Regions from separate parts of the Streptomyces sp. NPDC012888 genome, predicted to be linked through region 2. Evidence: riboswitches for the same ligand, from Rfam matches in the RefSeq annotation. Region 2 holds a riboswitch; each other region holds the start of a gene.
The links. Region 2 has a riboswitch for thiamine pyrophosphate ahead of thiO (glycine oxidase ThiO). Riboswitches for the same ligand answer to the same signal wherever they lie in the genome.

Region 1 (6,853 bases), on a different contig from region 2:
TGCTCGTCTTCGGCGGGGTGATCACCAGCGTTCTGACGGCGTTGATCGGCTTCGCCTTCAAGCTGGTGGTGTTCCTGGCCCTGGTCGGCGGACTGGTCTTCCTGGTCCGGAAGTTCTCCGGGTCCGGCAGCGCCGGGAAGTCACGCGCGGATTGGTAGCGGACCGGTAGCGGACTGCCGGGGGACACGGTGGGGCCCCTCGGGCGTTAACCCACCTGGGGGAACGCACTCTGCCGGACCCGTCCCGGCCCCGGTATCCGCGGATAGAGTCGCGATCTGTGCCGCCCCCTGGGCGCCGGGGCCTGTGACTCCGCTCTGACCTGCGGATACGTGAACCAGCTGTTCGAGCAGACCCCCAGGACGCCCGCCACGGGCGGGGGCGGCCCCCGCAGGACGGGCCCGCACCGGCCCGCCGCCACGCCTGGGGGTGTGCTGTGTCTTCGGTTCACAATGCCGCTGTGCCGACACTGATCGGTTCGGTGCAGCGGGCGCTGAGACTGCTCGAAGCCGTGGGTTCGCATCATGAGGGAGCCCCGGCCAAGCAACTCGCCCGTGAGGCCGGGCTCCCGCTCCCCACCGCGTACCACCTGCTGCGCACGCTCACCCACGAGGGCTACCTGCGCCGGGAGGACGGAGTGTTCGTCCTCGGCGACGCCGCCGGGAGGCTGGCGGGCGGCGGATTGCAGCAGAAACGTCGCAGCATGATCCTGGACTCCCTCGCGCACTTCCGTGAAGTGGTGGGGGCACCCGTGTACTTCGCGGTCTACCGCGAGGGGGAGATCGAGGTCGTCGGCGTCTCCGACACCCCCGCCATGCCGGCCTGCGAGGAGTGGGCCGACTTCCGCCGGACCGGCCACGCGCACGCCATTGGCCAGTGCCTGCTCGGGCAGCTCGACGAGGAGGCCCGTCAGGACCACTTCGACCGCCACCCGGTCGAGTCCGTCACTCCTTACACCGTGCGGGACATGAGGGCGATGGAGCAGCGGTTTTCCGCCATGCGCCGGACGCAGCCCGTCACGGAGAGTCAGGAGTACGTCCTGGGCACGGTATGCGCGGCCATCCCGATCACGGCCGGCGACACCGTCGCAACCATGGCGATTTCTCTACCCCTGCACCAGAAAGGCCGGTTGCCCTATGCAGTCGACCGACTACGGAGTGAAGTAGGCGCGCTGTTGAGCACGCTCTCGTTCTCTATCAGTATCTGAAAACTCACTCCTTGTGATCTGCTAGCGGGTCCACCACTCTTGTCAAGAGGGCTTGGGGGACCATTCCTGGCCACTTCCAACACTGCGGGGTAGGAAATGCGCGAGTCGGTACAGGCAGAGGTCATGATGAGCTTCCTCGTTTCCGAGGAGCTCGCGTTCCGGATCCCGGTGGAGCTCCGGTACGAGGCACGTGATCCCTACGCGGTACGCCTGACCTTCCACCTTCCCGGCGACGCTCCCGTCACCTGGGCGTTCGGCCGCGAGCTCCTCCTCGACGGCATCAACAAGCCGTGCGGTGACGGCGATGTGCACATCGCCCCCACCGACCCGGAGGAACTGTCCGACGTCCACATCAGGCTCCAGGTCGGCAGCGACCGGGCCCTGTTCCGGGCCGGCGCCGCGCCCCTGGTGGCGTTCCTCGACCGGACCGACCGGCTGGTGCCGCTCGGGCAGGAGCGAAGCCTCGGGAACTTCGAGGACAACCTCGACAACGCCCTGGACCGGATCCTCGCCGAGGCCCGGCAGAACGAGCAGAACGCCGGCTGACCGCTTGCCGGCTCAGCGCGCCTTGCGACGGCGCCCCCGCCCGCCGCGGACCGGGCCCGACCCGGCCGGCGCGGCGGCCGGGGATCCCGGGCGGTCGGCCGAGACCACCAGGGCGGCCAGGGCGGTGGTCACCGGCACCGAGGCGACCAGACCGATCGAGCCGATGAGGGTCCGTACGATCTCCACCGCCACCAGCTCGCTGTTGGCCACGGCGCCCATGCTGCTGTTGGCGATCGAGAACAGCAGGAGCAGCGGCAGGGCGGCGCCGGCGTAGGCCAGCACGAGGGTGTTGACCACCGAGGCGATGTGGTCGCGACCGATGCGGATGGCCGCCCGGTACACGGCGCGCGGCCCCATCGTCGGGTCCGCCTGGTGGAGTTCCCACACCGCGGAGGTCTGGGTGACCGTCACGTCGTCCAGAACCCCGAGGGATCCGATGATCACACCGGCCAGCAGCAGGCCGCTCATGTCGATGCCGGGGTAGAGCCCGTGGATCAGCCCGGTGTTGTCGTCGGTGTTGCCGGTCAGGAACGCCCAGTCGATGAACACCGTGCCCAACAGGCCGATCAGCAGCAGCGAGACCAGGGTGCCGAGGACGGCCACCGAGGTCCGCGCGTTCAGGCCGTGGCACATGTACAGCCCCATCAGCATGATGGCGCTCGCCCCGACCACCGCCACCACCAGCGGGTTCGAGCCCTGCAGGATGGCCGGCAGGATGAAGAGGGTCAGCACTCCGAAGCTCAGCACCAGCGCGATCAGCGCGAACAGGCCGCGCATCCGGCCCACCACGATCACCACCAGGGCGAACACGCCGGCGAGCAGCGCGAGCGGGAACTTCCGGTTCACGTCGATGACCGAGTACTGCAGGTCCCGCGGCGCGTCCGGCGCGTACGCGACCACCACCTCCTGCCCGTTCTCCAACTGCCGCGGCGCGCCCGGCTGGACGACCTCGACGAAGGTCCGCCCGCGGTCCGGGCCGGTGCCCACCTCGACGGTCGCCTTCTTGCAGGAGCCGTTCTGCGCGGCCTGGGCCTCGCGGCCCGAAGGGGTGGACGTGTCCCCGGTGGGCGGGACCTGGGCGGCGTTCACCGATTTGCAGTCGACCTCCTGCAAAGCGACCACCTTCGCCTGCTGGGTCTGGCGGTCGAAGCCCACGCCGGTCCGCTCGTGCGCGGGCGCGCCGCCCGGCCAGAGCACCACCAGCCCCACCAGGACGGCGGTGGCGAAGGGGATCAGCACGGCCGCGATGACCTTGCGCAGGTGCTTGGACACCGGGGCGGCGGGGCCGTGACTGTGCCCGTGCCCGTGCCCGTGACCATGTCCGTGCCCCGGCCCGCGGCCGGACGCGTGTCCGTGGCCGGGCGCGTTTCCGTGCTGCTGACCGGAGGCGTACGGGGGCTCGGCGGGGGGCTGCGGTGAGGACGTCACAGCCCGATCATCGCAAGAGATGAGGGGGCCCACTGTTCAGCACGCCATGGATGACGCTAGCGTGGGGGCACCTTTGCACAACGCGGGAGCTCGGAGCACCGGGCTGAGAGGGCGCTGATCACCGTACGCGCGTACGGGAGGAGGCTGCGTCGACCGCCGAACCTGTTACCGGGTAATGCCGGCGTAGGGAGATCAGGTCACATGACCATTCAGGACGCACGCACGCCTGCCGTCAGCCAGAACGAGGACGGGCAGGGAGAGCGCAAGCCGGGCTGGCACAAGGGGTACGTCGAGGGTTCGCGCCCCGACATCCGCGTGCCGGTCCGCCAGGTACACCTCACCAACGGCCAGGACGTCACGCTCTACGATACCTCCGGCCCGTACACCGACCCCAACGTCGACACCGACGTGCGGCGCGGCCTCCTCCCGCTGCGCGAGAACTGGATCATCGGCCGCGGGGACACCGAGGAGTACGCCGGCCGGCCCGTCCGCCCCGAGGACGACGGCATCAAGCACACCTCGCCGCGCGGTGGCCTCAAGAACCTCGACGCGGTCTTCCCCGGCCGACCCCGCCTGCCGCGCCGCGGCCGGGACGGCCAGGCCGTGACCCAGCTCGCGTACGCCCGCCGCGGTGAGATCACCCCGGAGATGGAGTACGTCGCGATCCGCGAGAACGTCTCCCCCGAGGTGGTCCGCGAGGAGATCGCGGCCGGTCGCGCCGTCCTCCCGGCGAACGTCAACCACCCGGAGATCGAGCCGATGATCATCGGCAAGAAGTTCCTGGTGAAGGTCAACGCCAACATCGGCAACTCCGCCGTCACCTCCTCCATCGAGGAGGAGGTGGAGAAGATGACCTGGGCCACCCGCTGGGGCGCCGACACGGTCATGGACCTCTCCACCGGCCGCAACATCCACACCACCCGCGAGTGGGTGCTGCGCAACTCCCCCGTCCCGATCGGCACCGTCCCCCTCTACCAGGCCCTGGAGAAGGTCGACGGCAAGGCCGAGGAGCTGACCTGGGAGATCTACAAGGACACGGTCATCGAGCAGGCCGAGCAGGGCGTGGACTACATGACCGTCCACGCCGGCGTGCTGCTGCCGTACGTGCCGCTGACCGCCCGCCGCAAGACGGGCATCGTCTCCCGCGGCGGATCGATCATGGCCGCGTGGTGCCTGGCGCACCACAAGGAGAACTTCCTCTACACCAACTTCGAGGAGCTCTGCGAGATCCTCGCGACGTACGACGTGACGTACTCGCTCGGTGACGGCCTGCGCCCCGGCTCCATCGCGGACGCCAACGACGCGGCGCAGTTCGCCGAGCTGAAGACGCTCGGCGAGCTGAACACCATCGCCAAGCGCCACAACGTCCAGACCATGATCGAGGGCCCCGGCCACGTCCCGATGCACAAGATCAAGGAGAACATCGACCTCCAGCAGGAGATCTGCGAGGAGGCCCCGTTCTACACGCTCGGCCCGCTGACCACGGACGTCGCCCCGGCGTACGACCACATCACCTCGGGCATCGGCGCCGCCATGATCGCCTGGTGGGGCACGGCCATGCTCTGCTACGTCACGCCCAAGGAGCACCTGGGCCTTCCCAACCGGGACGACGTGAAGACCGGCGTGATCACCTACAAGATCGCGGCGCACGCGGCCGACCTCGCCAAGGGCCACCCGGGCGCCCAGGAGTGGGACGACGCCCTCTCCGACGCCCGCTTCGAGTTCCGCTGGGAGGACCAGTTCAACCTGGCCCTCGACCCGGACACGGCCCGCGAGTTCCACGACGAGACCCTCCCGGCCGAGCCCGCCAAGACCGCGCACTTCTGCTCCATGTGCGGTCCCAAGTTCTGCTCGATGAAGATCTCCCAGGACATCCGCCGGGAGCACGGCGGCGACCTGAAGGCGGACGAGATCCAGGCGGGCATGGCCGAGAAGTCGGCCGAGTTCGCCGCCGCCGGCAACCGGGTGTACCTCCCGCTCGCCGACTGACCATGCCGGCCGGGCCCCGGGCCCGGCACGCCGTGGCGGGGCGGCCCGCGACCTCATGGGGGGAGTCGCGGGCCGCCCCGGTGTTCCCGGCCGCGGGCGCAGGCAAGGGTGTTGACCTGGAGCGCGCTCCAACTCCTAAGCTCCGCCGACATGACCATGCGCTACCGCCATCTGGGTGGGACCGGGATCGAAGTGAGCGTGCAGGCGCTCGGCACGATGATGTTCGGGGCCGTCGGCAACCCCGACCACGACGACTGCGTGCGGATCGTGCACGCGGCGCTCGACGAGGGCATCAACTTCGTGGACACCGCGGACATGTACTCCGCCGGCGAGTCCGAGACGATCGTCGGCAAGGCGCTCCGGGGCCGCCGCCGCGACGAGGTCGTGCTCGCCACCAAAGGGCACTTCCGGATGGGCGAGGGCCGCAACCGCAGCGGCAACTCCCGCCGCTGGCTCGTGCAGGCCGTGGAGGCGAGCCTGACCCGGCTCGGCACCGACTGGATCGACCTCTACCAGGTCCACCGGCCCGACCCGTACACCGACGTGGAGGAGACCCTCGCCGTCCTGGGCGACCTGGTCCGGGAGGGCAAGATCCGCGCCTTCGGCTGCTCCACCTTCCCCGCCGAGGAGATCGCGGAGGCCCACCACGTCGCGGAGCGGCGCGGGCTGCCGCGCATGCGCACCGAGCAGCCGCCGTACTCGCTCCTCGCGCGCGGCGTGGAGCGCGACGTGTTGCCGGTCGCCCGCCGGTACGGGATGGGCGTCCTGACCTGGAGCCCGCTCGCCTCCGGCTTCCTGAGCGGGAGGATCCGGCCGGGCCGGGACGTCGACATGACCCGCGGCCGCGCCGCCCTGACCCCGGCGCGGTTCGACCCGGCGGTGCCCGGCAATCTCGCCAAGCTGGAGGCCGCCGGGCGGCTGATCGAGGTGGCCGACGGGATCGGCCGTACGCTCCCCGAGCTGGCCGTCGCCTTCCCGCTGGCGCACCCCGCCGTCACCTCGGTGATCATCGGGCCGCGCACCATGGAGCAGCTGCGGGACCTGGTGAAGGGCGTCTCGCTGGTGCTGGACGACGAGACCCTCGACCGGATCGACGAGATCGTGCCGCCGGGCACCGACCTCTACCACCCGGACGGGGTCTGGCGGCCGCTCGCCCTGACCGACCTGGCGCAGCGCCGCCGGCCGCTCGCGGACCGGTAGCCCGCCGGGCGGCGCGGGCGGCGCGGGCGGCGCGGACGGCGCGCGGGAGGCGGCCGATCGGGTGTCCGGGATTGCGCCGATCCGCTGAAGGCCGGGCGGGGCTGCGAGCCGCTGGGGGCACCGGTCCCCAGGATGACCACCGGAAGTGCCTGCTCATTTCGTGAGCATCGTCCTATCGGGAGGTCCGGTTGTCCGGTTGTCCGATCATTTCGAGGAGTGGCGCATGAGTGCCGCGATGAAGACCGACAGAGCCACGCTCGGCCCGCTGCCCCGGCGGATGGGCCGGCTGACGGGTGGCGCGCTCGCCGTGTTCGCGCTGGCGTTCTCGGGGCTCGCCACCCAGACCGCGACCGCGGCCGCGCTTCCGGCGCCGGCGGTCGCGTCCGAGGCCGCCCCGGCAGGCGGCGGCAACGACGGCTGCATCACGCCGTCCAGGCCGAACGCCGGCAAGAAGAAGACCGCGAAGCCGGCCGACCGGGGCGGCAA
Region 2 (6,853 bases):
TCGGGTCGGGAGTGAAGAGCCACTCCAGCATTTCCTGGTCGTCGAAGCCGTCGTCCCGGAGGAGGGTCAGGGTCCCGGCGAGGCCCTTGACCACCTTGTCGCCGTCGATGAAGGCGGCGGGCACCTGGAGGGTGCGGTTCTCTCCGCGGCGCACCGCGATCAGCTGTCCTTCCTTGACCAGCTGGCGGACCCGGGTCACCTCGACGTCGAGCATCTCCGCGATGTCGGGGAGGTGCAGCCAGTCGGGGACGAGGGCGTCGATCTTTGCGTCAATCTCGGTCACGGCACAAGCCTGCCATCCCTGGAGGGGGGCCGGTACCCGAGCCACGCCACCCGAGCGCCGCCCAGCCGCGCAGCCGACGCTCCGCCCGACCACCCGGGGCTCCGCCCCGAACCCTGCTCCGGCGGGCCCCACCAAGCCCGAGCGGCGATCGAGCGGGCCGGCCGGAGTCCGGGGTGCCGGATGAACCCGGGCCGCACTTCGAGCCCGAGCGGCGATTGAGCGGGCACCGGCGGAGCCAAGGTTGCGCAGCCAACGCTCCGCTCAGGCACCCGGGGCTCCGCCCCATACCCCGCTCCTCAAACGCCGGAGGGGCTGGACATGCCCACCCGCCACCGGCCCGCAGGACCACCCCCCGGCGGGCCCCACCAAGCCCGAGCGGCGATCGAGCGGGCCCGGCCGGAGCCCGGGGTGCCGGATGAACCCGGGCCGCACTTCGAGCCCGAGCGGCGATTGAGCGGGCCCCGGCGGAGCCACAGCCGCACAGCCAACGCTCCGCCAGAGCACACGGGGCTCCGCCCCATACCCCGCTCCTCAAACGCCGGAGGGGCCGGATGTGGCCGCCCGGCACGGACCCGCAGGGCCACACCCCCGTGGGCCCCACCAAGGCCGGGCCGGGTCGGTCAGGCGGTGGCGGACTTGAGGGGGGTGGTGGGGTCCGTGAGCTTGGGGGTGGAGAGCTTCGCGCCGGATTCGATCAGGCGGCGCCCCTGCGCCAGGTCCCTGGGCCGGCCGACCGCCAGCAGGGCGACCAGCGCGCCGTCCCGCAGCCAGCACACCGACCACGCCGCCCCGGCGGGCTCGCCCCGCCAGAGCATGGTGTCGGCCCCCGCGTGGTGCCCCGCGTACTGCACGAACCGGTCGAACTGCTCCGACCAGAAGTACGGCACCGGGTCGTACGCCCGGTCCTCTCCCAGGATGTTCGCCGCCACCGTCCGCGGCCCCTGCAGCGCGTTGTCCCAGTGGTGGACGAGCAGCCGCGTGCCGAAGCGGGCCGAGGGGAAGGAGGCGCAGTCGCCCACCGCGTACACCCCGGGCAGCGAGGTCCGCAGCCGGTCGTCCGCGGTGACGGAGCCGTCCGCGCCGAGCTCGACCCCGCTGCCGGCCAGCCAGCCGGTGGCGGGCCTGGCGCCGATGCCGACGACCACCGCGCCCGCCGTCAGCGTGCGGCCGTCGTCCAGCCGGACCAGGCCCGGTTCGACGGAGGCCACCTTCGCACCGGTGATCAGCCGGGCACCGGCCTGCGCGTACCAGTCGGCCATCGGCGCGGTGACCTCCGCCGGCAGGGCCCCGGCCAGCACCCGGTCGGCGGCCTCGACCACCGTCACCGCGCAGCCCGCGGCCCGCGCGGCCGTGGCGAACTCGGCGCCGATCCAGCCGGCCCCGACCACGACGACCTCCGGCGCGGAGGCCAGGACCGGCCGCAGCCGTTCCGCGTCGTCGAGGGTGCGCAGCAGGTGGACGCCGGGGACTCCCGCGGCGCCCGGCAGCGTCAGCGGTTCCGCGCCGGTGGCGAGGACGAGCACCTCGTACGGGACGGGTCCCGCCTCGGTGTCCAGTTCGCGGTCGGCGGGGCGCAGGGCGGTGACCTCGACGCCGAGCCGCAGGTCGATGTCCAGGCCGGTGAAGTCGACGTCGAAGGCGGAGTCCTCGGCCTTGCCGAGCAGGACCGCCTTGGAGAGCGGGGGCCGGTCGTAGGGCTGGTGCGGTTCGGCTCCCAGGAGGGTGACCGGGCCGGTGAAGCCCGCCTCGCGCAGGGCGACCGCCGACTGGACCCCGGCCATGCCGGCGCCGACGATGACGACTCCGGCGCCGGGCTGTGTGTTCTGCGTCTGCTCGCTCACGTGGCCCACCCTAACCATCTGACGGCACGTCAGGAATGGTCACCCTTACCCGGCCCTCCGGCCGGGGGTTAGTCTGGCCACCGTACCTATCCGCGGGAGTCCGGGCGCACCGGGCTGAGAGGGAGGCTGGCCGGCCTCCGACCGTACGAACCTGATCCGGGTCATGCCGGCGAAGGGAGGGGCTGGACGCCCATGCACGGAAACGGAACCGGGCCGACGGACGTACTCGTCCTCGGCGGCGGGATCATCGGCCTGGTCACGGCCTGGCGGGCGGCCGGCCGCGGCCTGACCGTCGCGGTCGCCGACCCGGCGCCCGGCGGCGGGGCCGCCCAGGTGGCGGCCGGCATGCTGGCCGCCGTCACCGAACTCCACTACGGCGAGGAGACGCTCCTCGGCCTCAACCTGGCCTCCGCCGCCCGCTACGAGGAGTTCGCCGCCGAACTGGGCGAGGCCTCGGGCGGAACGGACATCGGCTACCGGGCCTGCGGCACCCTCGCCGTCGCCCTCGACGCCGACGACCGGCTGCACCTGCGCGAACTGCACGCCCTGCAGCGCCGCTGCGGCCTGGAGTCGGAGTGGCTGACCGGCCGCGAGTGCCGGCGTCTGGAGCCGATGCTCGCGCCGGGCGTGCGCGGGGGCCTGCGGGTGGACGGCGACCACCAGGTCGACCCCCGCCGGCTGGCCGCCGCGCTGGTGGCCGCCTGTGAGCGGGCCGGAGTGGTCTTCCACCGCGCGGCCGCCGAACGCCTCACCGTCACCGCGGACCGGGCGGCCGGGGCGCTCCTCGACGACGGCACCGGGGTGTCCGCCGGCCAGGTGGTGCTCGCGGCGGGCAGCCTCAGCGGCAGGCTGGCCGGAGTGCCCGCCGAGGCGGTGCCGCCGGTCCGCCCCGTCAAGGGGCAGGTGCTGCGGCTGGCCGTGCCCCGCGCGTACGCACCGTTCCTGTCCCGCACGGTGCGGGCGGTGGTCCGCGGCAGCCACGTGTACCTGGTGCCGCGCGAGAACGGCGAGCTCGTGATCGGCGCGACCAGCGAGGAGCTGGGCTGGGACACCACGGTCACCGCCGGCGGGGTGTACGAACTCCTCCGCGACGCCCACGAACTGGTGCCCGGCATCACCGAACTCCCGCTCACCGAGACCCGGGCGGGCCTGCGCCCCGGCTCCCCCGACAACGCCCCGCTGCTCGGCCCCACCGAACTGCCGGGCCTGCACCTGGCCACCGGGCACTACCGGAACGGGGTGCTGCTCACCCCGCTGACCGGGGAGGTCATGGCCGAGCTCCTCGCCACCGGCCAACTCCCCGAGGTCGCCCGCCCCTTCAGTCCCCGCCGCTTCTCGGCCGTCCGGGAGGAGTCCTTCGCATGACCGCCACCACCGTCTCCGTCTCCGTCAACGGCGAGACGCGCGAGCTCGCCGCCGGCACCACCCTCGACGCGGTGGTCGCCGTCCTGACCCGGGCCCCGGCCGGGGTCGCGGCGGCGCTCAACGAGGCCGTCGTACCGCGCGGGCAGTGGTCCGCCACCCCGGTCGGCGACGGCGACCGGATCGAAGTGCTCACCGCGGTCCAGGGAGGCTGAACGCACATGGCCGACGATCTCTTCACACTGGGCGGCCGCACCTTCGGCTCCCGTCTGATCATGGGAACCGGCGGGGCGCCGAGCCTGGACGTGCTGGAACGCGCGCTGGCCGCGTCCGGGACCGAGCTGACCACGGTCGCCATGCGGCGGCTGGACCCCACGGTCCAGGGCTCGGTCCTGTCGGTGCTGGCCGGGCTGGGCATCGACGTGCTGCCCAACACGGCGGGCTGCTTCACGGCCGGCGAGGCGGTACTGACCGCCCGGCTCGCGCGGGAGGCGCTGGGCACGGACTGGATCAAGCTGGAGGTGGTCGCGGACGAGCGGACGCTGCTGCCCGACGGGGAGGAGCTGCTGGCCGCCGCGGAGACCCTGGTGGACGACGGCTTCACGGTCCTGCCGTACACCAACGACGACCCCGTGCTGGCGCGGAAGCTGGAGGACGTGGGGTGTGCGGCGATCATGCCGCTGGGGTCGCCGATCGGGTCGGGGCTCGGGATCCGCAACCCGCACAACTTCGAGCTGATCGTGGAGCGGGCCGGGGTGCCGGTGGTGCTCGACGCGGGGGCGGGGACCGCCTCGGACGCCGCCCTGGCCATGGAGCTCGGCTGCGCGGCGGTCATGCTGGCGTCCGCGGTCACGCGGGCGCAGGAGCCGGTGCTGATGGCGGCGGCGATGCGGGACGCGGTCTCGGCGGGGCGGCTGGCGTACCGGGCCGGGCGCATTCCGGTGCGCCGGTTCGCGCACGCCTCCTCCCCCACGGAGGGCGTGGCCGCACTGGACCCGGAGCGCCCGGCGTTCTGAGGGCGCACCCCGGCCCCCGCCCCGGGCCCCGCCCCGGCGCCAGCCCGGCCCCGGGCCCCGCCGGCCGCGGGCGACGCCCGTCACAGTCGCGCTGCAAGCGGGGGCGGGGCGGCGGGGGGCGCGGGGGCCGCTCGTAGAATCGGCGGGTGGATACGACCCTGGACGACCCCCTGGTCGGGCGCGTGCTCGACGGCCGCTACCGCGTCGACGCCCGCATCGCGGTCGGCGGCATGGCCACGGTCTACCGGGCCGTCGACACCCGCCTCGACCGCATCCTGGCCCTCAAGGTGATGCACCCCGCCCTCGCCGCCGACGCCGGTTTCGTCGACCGGTTCATCCGGGAGGCGAAGTCGGTGGCCCGGCTGGCGCACCCCAACGTGGTCGCCGTCTTCGACCAGGGCACCGACGGGGGTTACGTCTACCTCGCCATGGAGTACGTCTCCGGCTGCACCCTGCGCGACGTGCTGCGCGAACGCGGCGCGCTCCAGCCGCGGGCGGCCCTGGACATCCTGGAGCCGGTGCTCGCGGCGCTCGGTGCCGCCCACCGGGCCGGTTTCGTGCACCGGGACATGAAGCCCGAGAACGTACTGATCGGCGACGACGGCCGGGTGAAGGTCGCCGACTTCGGCCTGGTCCGGTCCGTGGACACGGTGACCAGCACCACCGGTGCCGTGCTCGGCACCGTCTCCTACCTCGCGCCGGAGCAGATCGAGAACGGCACGACCGACACCCGCGTCGACGTCTACGCCTGCGGGGTCGTCCTCTACGAGATGCTGACCGGCGCCAAGCCGCACACCGGCGGCACCCCCGCGCAGGTGCTCTACCGGCACCTGCACGAGGACGTGCCGCCGCCCTCCGCCGCCGTCCCCGGCCTGCCCGCCCGGCTGGACGCGCTGGTGGCCGCCGCCACCGCCCGTTCCGCGGAGCTGCGCCCGCACGACGCGGTGGCGCTGCTCGGGCTCGCCCGGGAGGCCCGCGCCGGGCTGGGCGACGCCGATCTGGACGCCGTACCGCCGCAGGCGCGCGCCGGGGAGCGTTCCTCCTCCGAGGACCGCACCGGGGTGATCCCCCGGCCGGTGCCCGTCGCCGGGACGGTCGAGCACACCTCCCGGCTGGAGCCGGTGCCCGCGGCCCCCGCACCCCCGGTCCGCCCGGCGCGCCCGGCCCGCGCGGCCCGCCCGCCCCGTCGCGGACTGTTCCTGGTCGTCGCGGGCGTGCTGCTGGCGCTGGGGCTGGGCACCGGGGTCTGGTACGTGAGCTCGGGGCAGTTCACTCAGGTGCCCAACCTGCTCGGGAAGACGGAGGCGGAGGCCCGCAAGGAGCTCTCGGCGGCCGGGCTCGGCGTGGAACGGATCGACCGGAAGTTCAGCGAGGCCTTCGAACGCGGCACCGTGATGGACAGCGCCCCCGGCTCCGGCAAGCGGATCCGGGGCAACGGCGCGGTGACGCTGGTGGTCTCGCGGGGTCCCGAGACGGTCTCCGTGCCCAACGTGAAGGGCAAGCCTCTGGAGGCGGCCAAGGCGGAGCTGGCCGGTGAGGGCCTGGCCCCCGGCATGGTCACCACGGCGTTCAGCCAGGACGTGCCGCAGGGCGCGGTGCTCAGCACCGATCCGGCGGCCGGCGACAGGCGGGCCCCGGACACGGCGGTGGCCATCGTGGTCAGCAAGGGCCGGCCGGTACCGGTGCCCAGCACGGTCGGACTGCCCGCGGACCAGGCCCGGGCCGCCCTGGAACGGCTCGGCCTGAAGGTGCAGCAGGCGCCGGAGCAGGTGAACTCGCCGCAGCCGGCGGGCCGGGTCGCCAACCAGTCGGTGGCGGCCGGCACCCAGGCCGCGGCCGGGGACACGGTGGTCCTCACCGTCTCGAAGGGGCCCCGCCTGCTCCCGGTGCCGCAGGTGACCGGCCAGGACGCGGCGTCCGCCCGGCAGGCCCTGGAGGCGGCCGGGTTCAAGGTGAAGGTCGACCGGCCCTTCATCCCGCTCGGCGACAGCGTGGAGAGCCAGTCGGTGCCGGGCGGCCAGACCGCCCCCGAGGGCAGCACGATCACCATCCGCACCAAGGGACTGTAGGCGGCGCAGTGATACGCAATCCGGTGGGCGGGCACGTCCCGGTCGCGGGCGGACTGGCCAGGGTCGGCCTGGCCTACGCGCGGAAGATGGGCGCCGAGGCCGTACAGGTCTTCGTGGCCAACCCGCGCGGCTGGGCCACCCCGGCCGGGAACCCCGCGCAGGACGAGCTGTTCCGCGAGGGGTGCGCGGCCGCGGGCATCCCCGCCTACGTACACGCGCCGTACCTGATCAACTTCGGTTCGCACAACGCGGCGACGGTCGAGCGGTCGGTGGAGTCGCTGC
Region 3 (6,853 bases), on a different contig from region 2:
ACCCCGACGTCGTCCACGCCATCGCGCGCGAGATCGCCGCGGTGGTCCGTGACGGGGCGGAGATCGCCGTCGTCATCGGCGGCGGCAACTTCTTCCGCGGCGCCGAGCTGCAGCAGCGCGGCATGGACCGGGCCCGGTCGGACTACATGGGCATGCTCGGCACCGTCATGAACTGCCTCGCCCTCCAGGACTTCCTGGAGAAGGAGGGCATCGACTCCCGCGTCCAGACCGCCATCACCATGGGCCAGGTCGCGGAGCCGTACATCCCGCTGCGGGCCGTACGGCACCTGGAGAAGGGCCGCGTCGTGATCTTCGGCGCCGGTATGGGCATGCCCTACTTCTCCACCGACACCACCGCCGCGCAGCGTGCGCTGGAGATCGACGCCGAAGCCCTCCTCATGGGCAAGAACGGCGTGGACGGGGTCTACGACTCCGACCCCAAGACCAACCCGGACGCCGTGAAGTTCGACGCGCTGGAATACGGCGAGGTGCTCTCCCGCGACCTCAAGGTCGCCGACGCCACCGCCATCACGCTGTGCCGCGACAACAAGCTGCCGATCCTCGTCTTCGAGCTGCTGGCCGAGGGCAATATCGCCCGCGCGGTCAAGGGTGAGAAGATCGGCACGCTGGTGAGCGACCAGGGCACCCGGGCCTGAACGCATCGCCGACCGGCCCCGGCCCGGCCCGCCCCGCCCGAACCATCCATATCTGACATGCAGGAGCACGTGGTGATCGAAGAAATCCTCCTCGAGGCCGAGGAGAAGATGGAGAAGGCCGTCGTGGTCGCCAAGGAGGACTTCGCCGCGATCCGCACCGGCCGTGCGCACCCGGCGATGTTCAACAAGATCGTGGCGGACTACTACGGCGCCCTCACGCCCATCAACCAGCTCGCCTCGTTCTCGGTGCCCGAGCCGCGCATGGCCGTCGTCACCCCGTTCGACAAGAGCGCCCTGCGCAACATCGAGCAGGCCATCCGTGACTCCGACCTGGGCGTCAACCCCAGCAACGACGGCAACATCATCCGTGTGGTGTTCCCCGAGCTGACCGAGGAGCGCCGCCGCGACTACATCAAGGTCGCCAAGAGCAAGGCCGAGGACTCGCGCGTCTCGATCCGCTCCGTCCGCCGCAAGGCCAAGGACCTCCTGGACAAGCTGGTCAAGGACAAGGAGGCCGGCGAGGACGAGGTGCGCCGCGCCGAGAAGGAGCTCGACGACACCACCGCGAAGTACGTCGCCCAGGTGGACGAGCTGCTCAAGCACAAGGAAGCCGAGCTCCTCGAGGTCTGATGAACGACTCTCCCTGGGAGGCGGAGCCGGTTCCGGCAGGTGCCGCATATGATCGGGGGGCCGTCCTTCCGGACGGCCCCCCGGTCCGCGTAGAGATGCCGCCGCAGGAGCCCATGCCCACGCCACCCCCGCAGGCCCCGCAGGACGACGCTCCGCCGCCCAAGAAGCGCGCCGGGCGTGACCTGCGCGCCGCCATAGGGGTCGGTGTCGGCCTCGGCGCGGTCATCTTCGCCTCGCTGCTGATCGTCAAGGCCGTCTTCGTCGGCGTCATCGTCGTCGCCGTGGTCGTCGGCCTGTGGGAGCTGACCTCCCGGCTCCAGGAGCGCAAGTCGATCAAGGCGCCCCTGGTCCCGCTCGCGGTCGGCGGCGCCGCCATGGTCATCGCCGGTTACCTCCGGGGCGCCGAGGGCGCCTGGGTCGCCATGGCCCTGACCGCGCTCGCGGTCCTGGTGTGGCGGATGACGGAACCGCCCGAGGACTACCTCAGGGACGTCACGGCCGGTGTGTTCGCCGCTTTCTACGTGCCCTTCCTGGCCACCTTCGTCGCGATGCTGCTCGCGGCGGACGACGGCCCGCAGCGGGTGATCACCTTCCTGGTGCTCACCGTGGTCAGCGACACCGGCGCGTACGCGGTGGGCTGGCGCTTCGGCAAGAACAAGCTGGCCCCGCGGATCAGCCCGGGCAAGACCCGCGAGGGCCTGCTGGGGGCGGTGGCCTTCGCGATGGTGGCCGGCGCGCTGTGCATGGAGTTCCTGGTCGACGACGGCTCCTGGTGGCAGGGCCTGCTGCTGGGCCTGGCGGTGGCCGTCAGCGCCACCCTCGGCGACCTGGGCGAATCCATGATCAAGCGGGACCTGGGGATCAAGGACATGGGCACGCTGCTCCCCGGTCACGGGGGCATCATGGACCGCCTGGACTCGCTGCTGCCGACCGCTCCGGTGGTCTGGCTGCTGCTGGCGCTGTTCGTCGGCACGGGCTGAGCCGGGCCCGTACGGACCCCCACCCGGTACTCTGGAAAGGCGCGCTGCCGGTGCAGCGCGCCTTTCGTCTTAGAGGAGTACCTGCCATGGCCCGCCCCGCTCCGGGAGAGCTCACCTTCGTCGCCCCTCGCGGAGCCAAGAAGCCGCCGCGGCACCTCGCCGACCTCTCGCCGGCCGAGCGCCGCGAGGCGGTCGCCGCCGTCGGCGAGAAGCCCTTCCGGGCCAAGCAGCTCTCCCAGCACTACTTCGCGCGGTACGCGCACGACCCCGCCGAGTGGACCGACATCCCGGCGGCCTCGCGCGAGAAGCTGCGCGAGGCGCTGCTCCCCGAGCTGATGTCCGTCGTGCGCCACATCTCCTGCGACGACGACACCACCCGCAAGACCCTGTGGAAGCTGCACGACGGGACCCTCGTGGAGTCCGTGCTCATGCGCTACCCCGACCGGGTCACCATGTGCATCTCCTCGCAGGCGGGCTGCGGCATGAACTGCCCGTTCTGCGCCACCGGCCAGGCCGGTCTGGACCGCAACCTGTCCACCGCCGAGATCGTCCACCAGATCGTCGACGGCATGCGCGCCCTGCGCGACGGCGAGGTCCCGGGCGGCCCGGCCCGCCTCTCCAACATCGTCTTCATGGGCATGGGCGAGCCGCTCGCCAACTACAACCGGGTGGTCGGCGCCATCCGCCGCCTCACCGACCCGGAGCCCGACGGGCTCGGCCTGTCCCAGCGCGGCATCACCGTCTCCACCGTCGGCCTGGTCCCGGCCATCCACCGCTTCGCGGACGAGGGCTTCAAGTGCCGCCTCGCGGTGTCCCTGCACGCCCCCGACGACGAACTCCGCGACACCCTGGTCCCGGTGAACACCCGCTGGAAGGTCCGCGAGGTGCTCGACGCGGCCTGGGAGTACGCCGAGAAGTCGGGCCGCCGCGTGTCCATCGAGTACGCCCTGATCCGCGACATCAACGACCAGGCCTGGCGCGGTGACCTGCTGGGCCGCCTGCTCAAGGGCAAGCGGGTGCACGTCAACCTGATCCCGCTGAACCCGACGCCCGGCTCCAAGTGGACCGCCTCCCGCCCCGAGGACGAGCGGGCCTTCGTCCAGGCCATCGCCAACCACGGCGTCCCCGTCACCGTCCGTGACACCCGTGGCCAGGAGATCGACGGAGCCTGCGGCCAGCTGGCGGCGAGCGAACGGTAGGGTGGGCCCCGTACATCTGCATATTCCGACAGGGGAGCGCCACAGCGCTGAGAGTGCGGCACCGTCAGGCCGCAGACCCTCTGAACCTCGCCCAGGTCATTCTGGGTAGGAAGTTCGGTCACCACCTCAAGCTGTTGCGCCCCGCCCGGGCCTCCCGCTCCTCGTGAGCGCCCGGGCGGGGCCGCGTCTTCTCCTGGTCACCCCCAGGAGGAATTTCCGTGAACACCACCCAGAAGATGGCGGGGACCGCGCTCGCCGCGGCGCTCGGCATGACGGCGCTCACCGCCTGCGGCGGCGACGCCGGGGACAAGGACGGCGCCGCCACCGGCGGTACCGGCTCCAAGACCGTCACCCTCGTCTCCCACGACTCCTTCAACGCCTCCGAGGCGATCCTGAAGGAGTTCGAGAAGCAGACCGGCTACACGGTCAAGGTGGTCAAGAGCGGGGACGCGGGCGCGGCCCTGAACCAGGAGATCCTCACCAAGGGCAAGCCCCGCGGCGACGTCTTCTTCGGCGTGGACAACACGCTGCTCTCCCGTGCCCTCGACAACGGCATCTTCACGCCCTACGAGGCCAAGGGCCTGGCGGGCGTCGAGAGCCAGTACCACCTGGACAAGGAGCACCGGGTCACCCCGGTCGACAGCGGCGACGTCTGCGTCAACTACGACAAGAAGTACTTCGCGGACAAGAAGCTGGCCCCGCCGCAGACCCTGGACGACCTGGTCAAGCCCGAGTACAAGAACCTGCTGGTCACCGAGAACGCCGCGACCTCCTCGCCCGGCCTCGGATTCCTGCTCGCGACCGTGGGCAAGTACGGCGAGGACGGCTGGAAGGACTACTGGAGCAAGCTCGAGGCCAACGGCGTCGAGGTCGTCGACGGCTGGGAGCAGGCCTACAACGAGCGGTTCTCCGGCTCCGCCGGCGGCAAGAAGGCCGGCGGCGACCGCCCGCTGGTGGTCTCCTACGCCTCCAGCCCGCCGGTCGAGGTGCTGTACGGAGACCCGCAGCCGGCCGAGGCCCCGACGGGCGTGTCCACCGGCACCTGCTTCCGCCAGATCGAGTTCGCGGGTCTGCTCAAGGGCGCCGGGAACGAGGCGGGCGGCAAGGCCCTGATCGACTTCATGATCGGCCGCGGGTTCCAGGAGGACATGCCGCTGAACATGTTCGTCAACCCCGTCGTCAAGGACGCGAAGCTGCCCGAGATCTTCACCAAGCACGGCGTGGTGATCGAGAAGCCGGAGACCGTCGCTCCGGACACGATCGCCAAGAACCGTGAGCAGTGGGTCCGGGCATGGTCCTCGCTCGTCGTGAAGTAGCACGCGGGAGCGTTCGGAAGGGACGCGGCGGCACGGCCGTCCGGCCGGCCCTGATGGCCGTGCCGCTCGCGTTCTTCGCGGTCTTCTTCGCCTGGCCCGTCGCCTCGATCGTGGGGCGCGGGCTGAAGACCGGTTCCGGGTGGCAGTTCGGCCGCATCGGCGAGGTGCTCGCCCGCCCGGACATCGCCGGGGTGCTGTGGTTCACCACCTGGCAGGCCCTCGCCTCCACCGCGCTCACCCTGCTCCTGGCGCTGCCCGGTGCCTACGTCTTCGCCCGGTTCGAGTTCCCGGGCAAGCAGCTGCTGCGGGCCGTGGTCACCGTGCCGTTCGTCCTGCCGGCCGTGGTCGTCGGCACCGCCTTCCTGGCGCTGGTCGGGCGGGGCGGCCTCACCGACGAGCTGTGGGGCGTCCGGCTCGACACCACGGTGTGGGCCATCCTGCTGGCCCACGTGTTCTTCAACTACGCGGTGGTGGTGCGCACCGTCGGCGGGCTCTGGGCGCAGCTCGACCCCCGCCAGGAGGAGGCCGCCCGGGTGCTCGGCGCCGGCCGGTTCGGGGCCTGGCGGCAGGTGACCCTGCCCGCGCTGGCGCCGGCGGTCGCCGCGGCCGCGCTGATGGTGTTCCTGTTCACGTTCAGCTCCTTCGGCGTCGTGCAGATCCTCGGCGGACCCTCGTACGCCACCCTGGAGGTGGAGGTCTACCGGCAGACCGCGCAGCTGCTGGACCTTCCGACGGCCGCGGTGCTGACCCTCGTCCAGTTCGCGGCGATCGGCGCGATCCTGGGCGTGCACGCGTGGACGGTGCGCCGCCGCGAGACCGCGCTGCGGCTGGTCGACCCGGCCGGGACCGCCCGGCGGCCGCGCGGTGCGGGCCAGTGGGCGCTGCTCGGCGGGGTCCTGCTGTCGGTCCTGCTGCTGGTCGTGCTGCCGCTGGGAGTCCTGGTGGAACGTTCCCTCGACGCTCCCGGCGGCTACGGCCTCGGCTTCTACCGGGCCCTGCAGGACGCCGGCGCCACCGGAACCTTCCTGGTCCCGCCGCTGGAGGCCATCGGCAACTCCCTGGAGTTCGCGCTGGCCGCCACCGCCATCGCCCTGGCCGTCGGGGGCCTCGCGGCCGCGGCCCTCACCCGGCGGGGCGGCCGCTTCACCCGCGGCTTCGACGCGCTGCTGATGCTCCCGCTGGGCGTGTCCGCCGTCACCGTCGGCTTCGGCTTCCTGATCACCCTGGACGAGCCGCCGCTGGACCTGCGGGACTCGTGGATCCTGGTGCCGCTGGCCCAGGCGCTGGTCGGCGTGCCCTTCGTCGTACGGACCATGCTGCCGGTGCTGCGCGCCGTGGACGGGCGGCTCCGGGAGGCCGCCGCCGTACTGGGCGCCTCGCCGTGGCGGGCCTGGCGGGAGGTGGACCTGCCGCTGGTGCGCCGGGCCCTGCTGGTCGCCGCCGGATTCGCCTTCGCCGTGTCCCTGGGCGAGTTCGGGGCGACGGTGTTCATCGCCCGGCCCGACGAGCCCACCCTGCCGGTGGCCGTCGCCCGGCTGCTCGGCCGCGCCGGCGAACTCAACTACGGCCAGGCCATGGCCCTGAGCACCATCCTCATGCTGGTGTGTGCGGTGTCCCTGCTGCTGCTGGAACGCCTGCGCCCCGACAAGACCGCCGGAGAATTCTGATGCCGGGAATGCTGGAACTCGAAGGACTGTCGGTGTGCTTCGGCACCCGGACCGTGCTGGACGACGTGGACCTCGACGTCGCCGACCACGAGATCGTGTGCGTGCTCGGCCCCAGCGGAAGCGGCAAGTCCACGCTGCTCCGGGCCGTCGCCGGGCTCCAGCCGGTCTCCGCCGGCCGTGTCCGGCTGGCGGGCGCCGACCAGACCGGGGTCCCGGTCCACAAGCGCGGCGTGGGGCTGATGTTCCAGGACCACCAGCTCTTCCCGCACCGCGACGTCGGCGGCAACGTCGCCTTCGGCCTGCGCATGCAGGGCGCCCGGCGCGAGTCGTACGAGGCCCGGGTCGCGGAACTGCTGGAGCTCGTCGGCCTGCCCGGCGCCGAGCGGCGGGCGGTGTCCTCGCTGT

Region 1: it holds a riboswitch for thiamine pyrophosphate, as region 2 does, so the genes downstream of both, thiC (phosphomethylpyrimidine synthase ThiC) here and thiO (glycine oxidase ThiO) in region 2, are expected to answer to the same signal.
Region 3: it holds a riboswitch for thiamine pyrophosphate, as region 2 does, so the genes downstream of both, ACFY61_RS25525 (thiamine ABC transporter substrate binding subunit) here and thiO (glycine oxidase ThiO) in region 2, are expected to answer to the same signal.

Annotation. Positions count from the first base shown of each region.
Region 1 is NZ_JBIBBM010000011.1:181,095-187,947, reverse strand. Features, by position in the region: gene ACFY61_RS20805 (DUF5326 family protein) at 1-158, shown strand, start outside; gene ACFY61_RS20800 (IclR family transcriptional regulator) at 458-1,204, shown strand; gene ACFY61_RS20795 (SsgA family sporulation/cell division regulator) at 1,301-1,750, shown strand; gene ACFY61_RS20790 (YibE/F family protein) at 1,763-3,211, opposite strand; TPP riboswitch at 3,251-3,385, shown strand; gene thiC (phosphomethylpyrimidine synthase ThiC) at 3,380-5,167, shown strand; gene ACFY61_RS20780 (aldo/keto reductase) at 5,324-6,367, shown strand; gene ACFY61_RS20775 (hypothetical protein) at 6,591-6,853, shown strand, end outside.
Region 2 is NZ_JBIBBM010000001.1:230,388-237,240, reverse strand. Features, by position in the region: gene ACFY61_RS01015 (Rv2175c family DNA-binding protein) at 1-283, opposite strand, end outside; gene ACFY61_RS01010 (NAD(P)/FAD-dependent oxidoreductase) at 904-2,124, opposite strand; TPP riboswitch at 2,207-2,319, shown strand; gene thiO (glycine oxidase ThiO) at 2,317-3,489, shown strand; gene thiS (sulfur carrier protein ThiS) at 3,486-3,701, shown strand; gene ACFY61_RS00995 (thiazole synthase) at 3,708-4,502, shown strand; gene pknB (Stk1 family PASTA domain-containing Ser/Thr kinase) at 4,649-6,571, shown strand; gene ACFY61_RS00985 (deoxyribonuclease IV) at 6,583-6,853, shown strand, end outside.
Region 3 is NZ_JBIBBM010000016.1:81,983-88,835, reverse strand. Features, by position in the region: gene pyrH (UMP kinase) at 1-656, shown strand, start outside; gene frr (ribosome recycling factor) at 729-1,286, shown strand; gene ACFY61_RS25535 (phosphatidate cytidylyltransferase) at 1,286-2,266, shown strand; gene rlmN (23S rRNA (adenine(2503)-C(2))-methyltransferase RlmN) at 2,353-3,465, shown strand; TPP riboswitch at 3,486-3,595, shown strand; gene ACFY61_RS25525 (thiamine ABC transporter substrate binding subunit) at 3,684-4,781, shown strand; gene ACFY61_RS25520 (ABC transporter permease) at 4,835-6,448, shown strand; gene ACFY61_RS25515 (ABC transporter ATP-binding protein) at 6,457-6,853, shown strand, end outside.